DNA from 4 places in the Streptomyces sp. SCL15-4 genome. Region 3 is predicted to be linked to each of the others. Evidence: riboswitches for the same ligand, from Rfam matches in the RefSeq annotation. Region 3 holds a riboswitch; each other region holds the start of a gene.
The links. Region 3 has a riboswitch for cyclic di-AMP ahead of SCK26_RS31590 (C40 family peptidase). Riboswitches for the same ligand answer to the same signal wherever they lie in the genome.

Region 1 (2,189 bases), 2.5 Mb from region 3:
TGGGCGAGCCGCCGGGGTGGACTTCCAGGTGCAGGTGCGGGCCGGTGACGTTGCCGGTGGCGCCGACGCGGCCGATGACCTCGCCGGTGGCGACCTTCTGGCCGGCCGTGACGTTGATCGAGGACTGGTGGCAGAACCACAGCTCGGTGCCGTCGTCCAGGGTGAGGATGGTGCGGTAGCCGTACGCGCCGGCCATGGCCGCCTCGGTGATCGTGCCGCTGTGCACGGCCTTGATCAGGGTGCCGGTGGGCGCGGCGAAGTCGAGTCCGGTGTGGTGGCCGGAGGACCACATCGAGCCGGCCTGCCCGAAGGTCGAGGTGATCGTGTACGAGGAGGTCGGGAGCGCGTACTGCCTGGCCAGCTCGGCCAGCCGCTTCTCCTCCGCCGCCTTCTTGGCCTCGGCCTCGGCCTTCTCCGCGTCGGCCTCCGCCTTCTCCTTCGCGGCGGCGGCCTTGGCGGCGGCCTCCCGCTCGGCCTCGGCGGCGGCCCGCGCGGTCTGCTTCTCGGCGGCGACGAGCGCGGCGGCGGCCGCCCTGCTGTCGGCCTGGCCCTGCTGCTGCTCGGCCTGCGCCATGATCCGGTTGCGGAGCACCTCGCCCGCGTCGGCGCTGTCCTGGCCCGGGTCGGAGGCCACGGCGACGGTGCTGAGCGTGGTGGCCTCGGCGGCGGGCCGGTCGGCGCCGGAGCCGTCGTGGAAGAGGGAGCCGACCGAGGGCAGGTCCGGCAGGGAGATGGAGACCGGCGGCTTGCCGGTGTTGGCGCTGGCCATGCCGCCCGCGCCGACGGCGGCCATGACGCCGACGCCGAGGACGGTGGAGCTGCGCGCGAAGCCGCCGCGCTGCTTGGCAACCCGGTGCCGGCCGCGGACCGGTGCGACGGAGTCCTCGGTGGGGTTCCATTCCTCCCACGGGCCCTCGTCGGCGCGGTAGGCACCGTAGCCGAAGGTCTCGGGCTCGGACTCGCGCTGTGCCGGTATGGACGGGGCTTCGGGGACAGGCCGGTTGGACGCCACGCGGGCGTGCTCCTTTCCTTCCTCCGCCTACCGGGTTAGCTGACGGGTTCGGAGCAGGAAGGTCTCCTACGCGCGTATATCCGGTCGTGGACTCGCGTGAGTACACGACGGTATCCGCGTGATTCACCCCAGAAAGGTGGTTCCCCGGTTCCCTCGCGGGATTCGGCGCGTGCGCGCGGAGCCGCCTCTTGTGACGGCTGGGACGACCGCGCTGCGTTATCGAACGTTAATAGACTTGCCAGTCACTTTCCAAGCCGTTCGCCCCGATCAACAAGGAATTTACTGGTGAGGTTATCGGCAACTATCCCGTCAAAACGGGCAAGTTGATCGGGCCTCGGAACGGTTCAGCAGTCACTCGAGGTTTTGATGGTTACTCAGATGTTATGCGTACGGCGCTCACCTGATCACTCACCGTGACGTCCCCGGTCACCGGTTGCGGGCCCGCCGAAACCGGTGTGCGAACCATCCCGCGGATGGCGTACACTGGAGTCACAACGACGCGGGGTGGAGCAGCTCGGTAGCTCGCTGGGCTCATAACCCAGAGGTCGCAGGTTCAAATCCTGTCCCCGCTACTGAAGGCCCAGGGCCCGGAATCCCAAGGATTCCGGGCCCTGGGTGTATGTGCGCCCGGGCGCGCCCGGGCGCTCGCTCAGCCCGGCAGATGGGCGTTCGGCGCCTTGGCCAGTTCCTCCAGCTCCGGCAGGACGACGACCCGTACGCCCGCCGCGCTCAGCACGCCCGCTCCGTCGGCCGCCGTGACGAAGGTGTCGGGCTCCCGCCAGGCGGTGACCACCCGGCGCACTCCCGCCCGCAGGATCAGCTCGGCACAGGGCGCCGGCCGGGAGGCGCGGCGGGTGCACGGCTCCAGGCTGGAGTACACGGTGGCGCCGGCGAGGCGCGGGTCGGCGGGATCGGTCTTCGCGAGCGCCGCCTCCTCGGCGTGCACCACCGCGTCGCCGCCCTCGCGCGAGTGGCCCCGGGCCAGTTCCGTGCCGTCGGCGGCGACCACGACCGCGCCGACGCTGAACGCCGTCCGCGACGGCGGGCACAGGGCCGCCAGCTCGCAGGCGGTGCGCAGCCAGTGGCGGTCGGCGGCGGTGGCGGCGGCCGTGCCGGGGGCCGTGGGGGCGTAGCGCATGAGGACGACGTCCTCGATCCGGCGGGTGTCCAGCAGGCG
Region 2 (2,189 bases), 3.4 Mb from region 3:
GAGCAAGCCTTCCTCGACAGCCGCCAATCCGGCCTGGACATCGGCTTCCAGAGCCTGGTCCCGCACGCTCAGCCCGAACGGCCCGACGACGGTCACGAGGGGTCTCCTGTCTGCTGGTGTCTGCTGGCGATTACACGGTTTGTCGATAGGTCGCTGCCATCACTCAAGTCAGCGTATCCGGTCCTGTTTCGATCACCGATAGCGCCCACCGGTCCAGCTCGGGTGGTATCGAACCATGACCGGCATGGTTTTGATCACACGGCAATAAGGGACATATATCGACTTAACGGTAATCCAGATGCCGTGTCGCGACCTCTCCGCACCTTCCTCACCCCCACTCTCCCTTCACCATCCCTTACGACAACGACGGGCGGCACATCCCGGGTTCCGTCACGACTCGGACTTCGGGCCCGAATCCTACTAATCCGCCATGTCTGATTTTAAGCCTTTTGCCTTTTCGTGAATTGGGTCACGCGCCCGGCCGGCCCGCACGCTCCGCCGCACTCCTCTCCCACCCTTGCCCCGTCGGCGAGTTGAGAACCGGCGACCGCAAAGGATCAAGCACCTCATACGGCGTCGATCAAGGTCAAAAGACGCATTGCATGAATCCGGTACTTGTTCCCGACATCTGCTCTCGCATACGTTCCGGGCCGTCGGGCGGACGCCTAATCCTGCCGCCGCCCGCGAAACCCATTCACGAACTCATTCGTACGGCAGGAGCGGGGGACCCAGGTAAGCCGCCGCGCCGGACGGCATCGCGCCGCGCCGGCACGGCTAGGGGTGAAGCCGTGCCTCCTCCCGGGCACGGCCGGGCGCCTCCCCGCCCGAACCCGACAGCTCACCTCGCAGGCGCCGGAGAGGAACTTTCGATGTCTGCCGCCGCTCAGCACCGCCGTACCCGGAACGCCCGCCTCGTCCGCGCCCTCGCCGCCGCCTGCACCGGCGCCGCCGTCCTCGCCCTGCCGCTCGTCGGCGCGAGCGGCGCCTTCGCCGCCACCACCGCGGCCCCGGCGGTGTCCACCACTCCGGCCGGGTACCCGAACACGCTCGACGGCTGGATCCGCGAGTCGCTCGCGATCATGGCCGAGAAGAACATCCCGGGCACCTACAACGGCATCTACCGCAATGTCATGCGCGAGTCCTCCGGCAACCCGGCGGCCATCAACCTCTGGGACTCCAACGCGGCCAAGGGCATCCCGTCCAAGGGCCTGCTCCAGGTCATCGACCCGACCTTCAACACGTACCACGTCGCCGGGACGTCCTTCGACATCTACGACCCGGTCGCGAACATCACCGCCGCCTGCAACTACGCGGCGAACCGCTACGGCTCCATCGACAACGTCTTCGGCGCCTACTGACCGGCCCGGCCGCCCCGCCCTCCCGCGGTCAGGCGGCCGGGAACAGTCTTTCGAGGACGACGGCGACGCCGTCGTCCTCGTTCGACACGGTGACCTCGTCGGCCACCGCCTTCAGCTCGGGATGCGCGTCGGCCATGGCGACGCCGCGCGCCGCCCAGCGGAACATCGGGATGTCGTTGGGCATGTCGCCGAAGGCCAGAGCCCGTTCCGCGCCGATCCCCAGCCGCTCGGCGGCCAGCGCCAGACCGGTCGCCTTCGTCACGCCGCTCGGCTGGAGCTCCACCGTGCCCGGCCCCGACATGGTGACGCTCGCCAGCGAGCCCACCACCGAGCGCGCCACGGCCGCCAACTCGTCGTCGGACAGCTCGGCGTGCCGCAGCAGCACCTTGCTGATGGGTTCGGCCCACAGGTCGGCGCGCCGGCCGACCCGGACCGCGGGCAGCGTCGGGTGCGGCATCCGGTAGCCCGGCTCGATGAGCGTGAGCCCGTCCACGCCGTCCTGGTCGACCGCCGCGTACACCTGGCCCACCTCCGCCTCGATCTTGCCGAGCGCGGTCTCCGCCAGCTCCCGGTCCAGCCGGACCGACCACAGCAGCCGGCCGGACCGTGCGTCGTACACCTGCGCACCCTGCCCGCACACCGCCAGTCCGGTGCGGCCGAGGCGCGCGAGCAGGGGCCGTACCCGGGGCGCCGGACGGCCGGTGACCACCAGGTGCCGGGCCCCGGCCCGCGCCACCCGGGCGAGCGCGGCGAGCGACCGGTCGGAGACGGTGTCGTCGCCGCGCAGCAGCGTCCCGTCCAGGTCAGTGGCGATGAGGGCATATGCCGGGG
Region 3 (2,189 bases):
CCGGCGACCTGCTGGTCCGGGCCGGCGAGCTGGCCCGGGTCCGCGCCACCGTGGAGGAGATGCTCGTCCGGCACACGGGGCGCACGGCCGCGCGGGTCCACGAGGACCTGGAACGCGACCTGATCCTGGACGCTCCCGGGGCGCTGGCGTACGGCCTGGTCGACGCCGTCGTGCCCGCCCGCCGCGACACGCCCGGCGCACCGGAGGCGAGGTGAGCCGCCCGTGCTGCCGGACCTGCCGCCGCTGCCCGCGCTGACCCGCGCCGAGGGCGAGTTGATCGATCGTTATCTGGAGGCCGTCGACCTGCTCGGCCGGGTCAATCCGGCCCGGCACGGACCCTCCTACGGCGCCTTGCGCGCCGCCCAGGCCCTGGTGCGCAAGGCGGCAGAGCTGCGGGACGCGCTCGCGCTGATGCACGAGCGGGGCGAGACGGAGCTGCACGGGGACACGCTGGCACGGGCACTGCGGGTGCTGGACGGCGAGCGCCGGGCCGCTCGCGTCGCGCTCCCGCCGGACGGCGTCGGCTGAGGCGGACGCCGGTCCGGCCCGACGGCGCCGCCGCGTCGACACGCGTCGTTCGGACCGGAGTTGAAACGGCCCGAACGACGTACCGCCGACCGGTGTACATCCCGATCGGATTCCGGGTCTCCCGAGTTGCGCAAGGCATGGGTCCATGGGTCACCACGGAGACACATCTGCCCAGGTCCGGGGCTACGACGATGATCTGACGGGGCCTCGAACGGACCACTGTCCACCCGAACGGGTGAGTGGTGAGTAACGCCACAAATCCCCGATTCCGTTGGGATTTTCAGACAGATCTGAGCCAAGATCCCTGTCTGACGACAAGCCCCCGCCACCGCGGCGGGGCGATCCGGGCGGACGCCGAGTCCTGCCGCCGCCCGGATGACCGGTCGACGGAGTGGATCGGCAGGAGTGGAGGACCCAAGCAAGGCGGGTCGCCGGAACGGATGTCCAGCAGTCCGACACAGAGTCGGGCGCGGGGCGGAGGTTCCGAGCAGCCCTTGGGGTGAAGCCGTGGCAACGCGGCCGGGCTACTTCGCCAGCCCGAATCCGACAGGTCATCCTTCACAGGCGGCTGACGAAGGGTTGCGCATGACTGCGCTCAATCGAGTCCCGTCGCTGATGGCCCGGGCCGGCACGGCCTCGGCACTCACTCTCGCCGCCGTGGGCGGCTCGATCGCGGTGCCCGGTCTCGCCACCGACGCCTCCGCCGCGACCATCGCGACGAAAGCACTCAAGGTCGCGGCCTCGAAGAAGGGCTCTCCGTACCGGTGGGGCGCCACCGGGCCGCACAGATTCGACTGCTCGGGTCTGACGCTCTACTCGTTCAAGAAGGCCGGCAAGAAGCTGCCGCGTACCGCCGCCCAGCAGTACAACAAGACGCACCACGTCTCCGCCCGCCACCGCAAGGTCGGCGACCTGGTCTTCTTCCACTCGGGTTCCAGCGTCTACCACGTCGGCATCTACGCCGGCCACAACAAGATCTGGCACGCCCCCAAGACCGGGGACGTGGTGAAGCTCCAGAAGATCTGGACCAGGAGCGTCTGGTACGGCCGGGTCAGCTGACCCGCCCACGGCCCCGAGCGGCTCCGGCAGGGCCGCTCCAGCGCCACCGGCGCTCCCCGGAGCCCGCCTTGAGCACTCGGGCGGCCCGGGGTGCGACGCGGCCGCCTCGGGGGCGTGCGGGCGGGCACCGGGCCGGCCTGCCGCCTCCCGGAGCGTACGGGCGGCCTGACGGCTCGGATCGGGCCCCGTAGTACCCGACGAGCCTTCCCCCGCCGCGTACGGGCGGGGGAAGGCTCGGGGCCGGCCGAGTTGCCCCGGCGGACCGACGGGACCCGCCACACGCCGACCGAGCGGCGTCTCCACCGCCACCCGGCACGTCCCGGACGACCGGGACGCTTTGCCGGCATCGCACGCCTCGGCAACACCGGAACGCACCGGTTGCCGTCGGCACCGGCGGCGCTCCCGCTTCTGCCGCCGCCGAGCACCACCCGGACGGGTCCGCCGCCCGCCGGCACAGAGACGCCGGGACAGCCTCGGTACGCACCCGACCACCACCACCGCCGAGCGCCACCGGAACACACCTCTGCCACCGGCAACCCACGCCACCGGAACACCCCGGCTTCAACCGCCGCACCCCGGAACGCGCCCACCACCCGCCGGCA
Region 4 (2,189 bases), 2.0 Mb from region 3:
GGACACCGGAAGCCCCCAGGACGCCGGCGGCTCCCCGACGGCCACGCCGGACGCCGGGGTCGTGACCAACCCGCAGCAGGCGGCCGGTTCTTGGAGCCTGGTCGACACCGGTGCCGTCGCCACCGGCGGACGCCACCGGGGCGTGAGCGCGGACGAAAGTGTGACAAACGGTCAGAACGGCACCGCCTCCGGACGGCACGCCTCCCGCGAACCGGACACCTACACGGTCCGCGAAGGCGACTCGCTGTCCTCCATCGCCGACTCCCTTGACGTCGACGGCGGGTGGCACGCGCTGTACGCCGGCAACAAGAAGGCCATCGGCACCGACCCGGACCGCATCACCGCCGGTCAGACCCTGGATGTCCAGGGCGAAACGGGCTGAAAACACCGAGACTTGACGCCCCACTAAGCACCTTGATGTCCGGTTTGGCGAAAGTGTGGGATGAGTCTCAGAAGCGCTGATCGTCTTTGAAATTCCGGCGATCACCTGTCTACGGTCGAGGCCGCTCGTCACCACGAGCCCCGGCAGCCGCCACGCCGAATCCTGCCAGTGGCTGCCCGGGAACAGTCGTCGCGTCAAGCGCCGTAGGCAGGAGCGGGGGACCCAAGGTAAGTGCCGGGCCCAGCAGTTGAAGCTGGGACCGGCTGGGGGTGAAGCCGCGTCACGCGCAAGCGGACGACGCGGCCGGGCAACTCAACCGGCCCGAACCCGACAGCTCACCTCGTAGGCGTCGGTGAGGGGAATCGATCCATGCTGTTTACCGGCAAGGGCAAGCACCGTCGTCCGTCCAAGGCCGTTCGCGCCATCACGCTCGCCGGTGTCACCGGTGCCGCCGTCGCCGCCCCGCTGATGGCGGCCGGCAACGCCTCCGCCGCCACCGCCTCCCAGTGGGACGCGGTCGCCCAGTGCGAGTCCGGCGGCAACTGGTCCATCAACACCGGCAACGGCTACTACGGCGGTCTGCAGTTCTCCGCCTCCACCTGGGCCGCGTACGGCGGCACGCAGTACGCCTCCACCGCCGACAAGGCGTCCAAGGCGCAGCAGATCTCCGTCGCCGAGAAGGTCCTCGCCGCGCAGGGCAAGGGCGCCTGGCCGGTCTGCGGCACGGGCCTGTCCGGCTCCCCCTACAACGGCTCCGCCCCGAGCACCCCGGCGCCGTCCGCCCCGTCCACCCAGGACTCGGGCACCTCCACCCGCTCCGCCGACCAGCAGGCCGCCTCCCGCTCCGCCGAGCGCCCGGCCGCCTCCACCGGCACGAGCAAGAGCACCGGCAGCGGCGCGGGCAAGACCGTCACCACCCCGACCGGCAAGAAGGTCAAGAAGGGTGACGGCGAGTACAAGGTCGTCCAGGGCGACACGCTCAGCATCATCGCCGCGCGGCACAAGGTCGCGGGCGGCTGGCAGAAGCTGTTCGAGCTGAACAAGGACGTCGTCGAGGACGCCGACCTCATCTACCCGGGCCAGCAGCTCCACCTGAAGTGACCCCCGGCCCCCGGCCGGCCCCCGGGGCCCGCACATCCCGTCGGACCCCCTGAGAGCCACGGACCCGCACGGGCGCCCGGACCCCCGAAGTCCCCCGGTCCGCGCGTCCCGGCGGAGCCCCCGAGGCCCCGTGCGGGTCACCCCCCGTCCCCACGGGCTCCCCGCCCCGGCGCGTTCTCCCCCGTACGCGCCGGGGCGGGGCTTTTTTCGCGCCCGCCCCGGCACCCTCGCCCCTCGGCCACCCAGAAGCCCTTTGTTTCGATCAAAAACAAAAGGTACCGTCGGTCTGTCCACGGGACGGTCGGTCGGTGGCCGAGACGCCCGGGACGGTTAGGCTCTAGTCGCAAGGCACACCAGCCCCGCACTTCCAGCGTCACATCCAAGAAGGAGATGCTCGTGCCGTCCATCGACGTCGTCGTAGCCCGGGAAATCCTGGACTCCCGAGGCAACCCCACGGTCGAGGTCGAGGTCGGCCTCGACGACGGCAGCACGGGTCGTGCCGCCGTTCCGTCCGGCGCCTCGACCGGCGCCTTCGAGGCCATCGAGCTGCGCGACGGTGACCCGGACCGCTACCAGGGCAAGGGCGTCGAGAAGGCCGTCCTGGCCGTCATCGAGCAGATCGGCCCGGAGCTGGTCGGCTACGACGCCACCGAGCAGCGCCTGATCGATCAGGCCATGTTCGACCTGGACGCCACCGACAACAAGG

Region 1: linked by a shared signal. The riboswitch ahead of SCK26_RS19995 (M23 family metallopeptidase) and the one ahead of SCK26_RS31590 (C40 family peptidase) in region 3 are both predicted to bind cyclic di-AMP.
Region 2: linked by a shared signal. The riboswitch ahead of SCK26_RS15830 (transglycosylase SLT domain-containing protein) and the one ahead of SCK26_RS31590 (C40 family peptidase) in region 3 are both predicted to bind cyclic di-AMP.
Region 4: linked by a shared signal. The riboswitch ahead of SCK26_RS22625 (transglycosylase family protein) and the one ahead of SCK26_RS31590 (C40 family peptidase) in region 3 are both predicted to bind cyclic di-AMP.

Annotation. Positions count from the first base shown of each region.
Region 1 is NZ_JAOBTQ010000001.1:4,536,417-4,538,605, reverse strand. It holds gene SCK26_RS19995 (M23 family metallopeptidase) at 1-1,012, opposite strand, end outside; cyclic di-AMP (ydaO/yuaA leader) riboswitch at 1,020-1,190, opposite strand; tRNA gene SCK26_RS19990 (tRNA-Met) at 1,511-1,584, shown strand; gene SCK26_RS19985 (dihydrofolate reductase family protein) at 1,662-2,189, opposite strand, start outside.
Region 2 is NZ_JAOBTQ010000001.1:3,659,056-3,661,244, forward strand. It holds gene SCK26_RS15825 (polyprenyl synthetase family protein) at 1-96, opposite strand, end outside; cyclic di-AMP (ydaO/yuaA leader) riboswitch at 686-867, shown strand; gene SCK26_RS15830 (transglycosylase SLT domain-containing protein) at 870-1,358, shown strand; gene SCK26_RS15835 (HAD family hydrolase) at 1,387-2,189, opposite strand, start outside.
Region 3 is NZ_JAOBTQ010000001.1:7,018,880-7,021,068, reverse strand. It holds gene SCK26_RS31600 (ATP-dependent Clp protease proteolytic subunit) at 1-215, shown strand, start outside; gene SCK26_RS31595 (hypothetical protein) at 223-528, shown strand; cyclic di-AMP (ydaO/yuaA leader) riboswitch at 980-1,111, shown strand; gene SCK26_RS31590 (C40 family peptidase) at 1,114-1,587, shown strand.
Region 4 is NZ_JAOBTQ010000001.1:5,044,951-5,047,139, forward strand. It holds gene SCK26_RS22620 (transglycosylase family protein) at 1-382, shown strand, start outside; cyclic di-AMP (ydaO/yuaA leader) riboswitch at 572-746, shown strand; gene SCK26_RS22625 (transglycosylase family protein) at 752-1,483, shown strand; gene eno (phosphopyruvate hydratase) at 1,880-2,189, shown strand, end outside.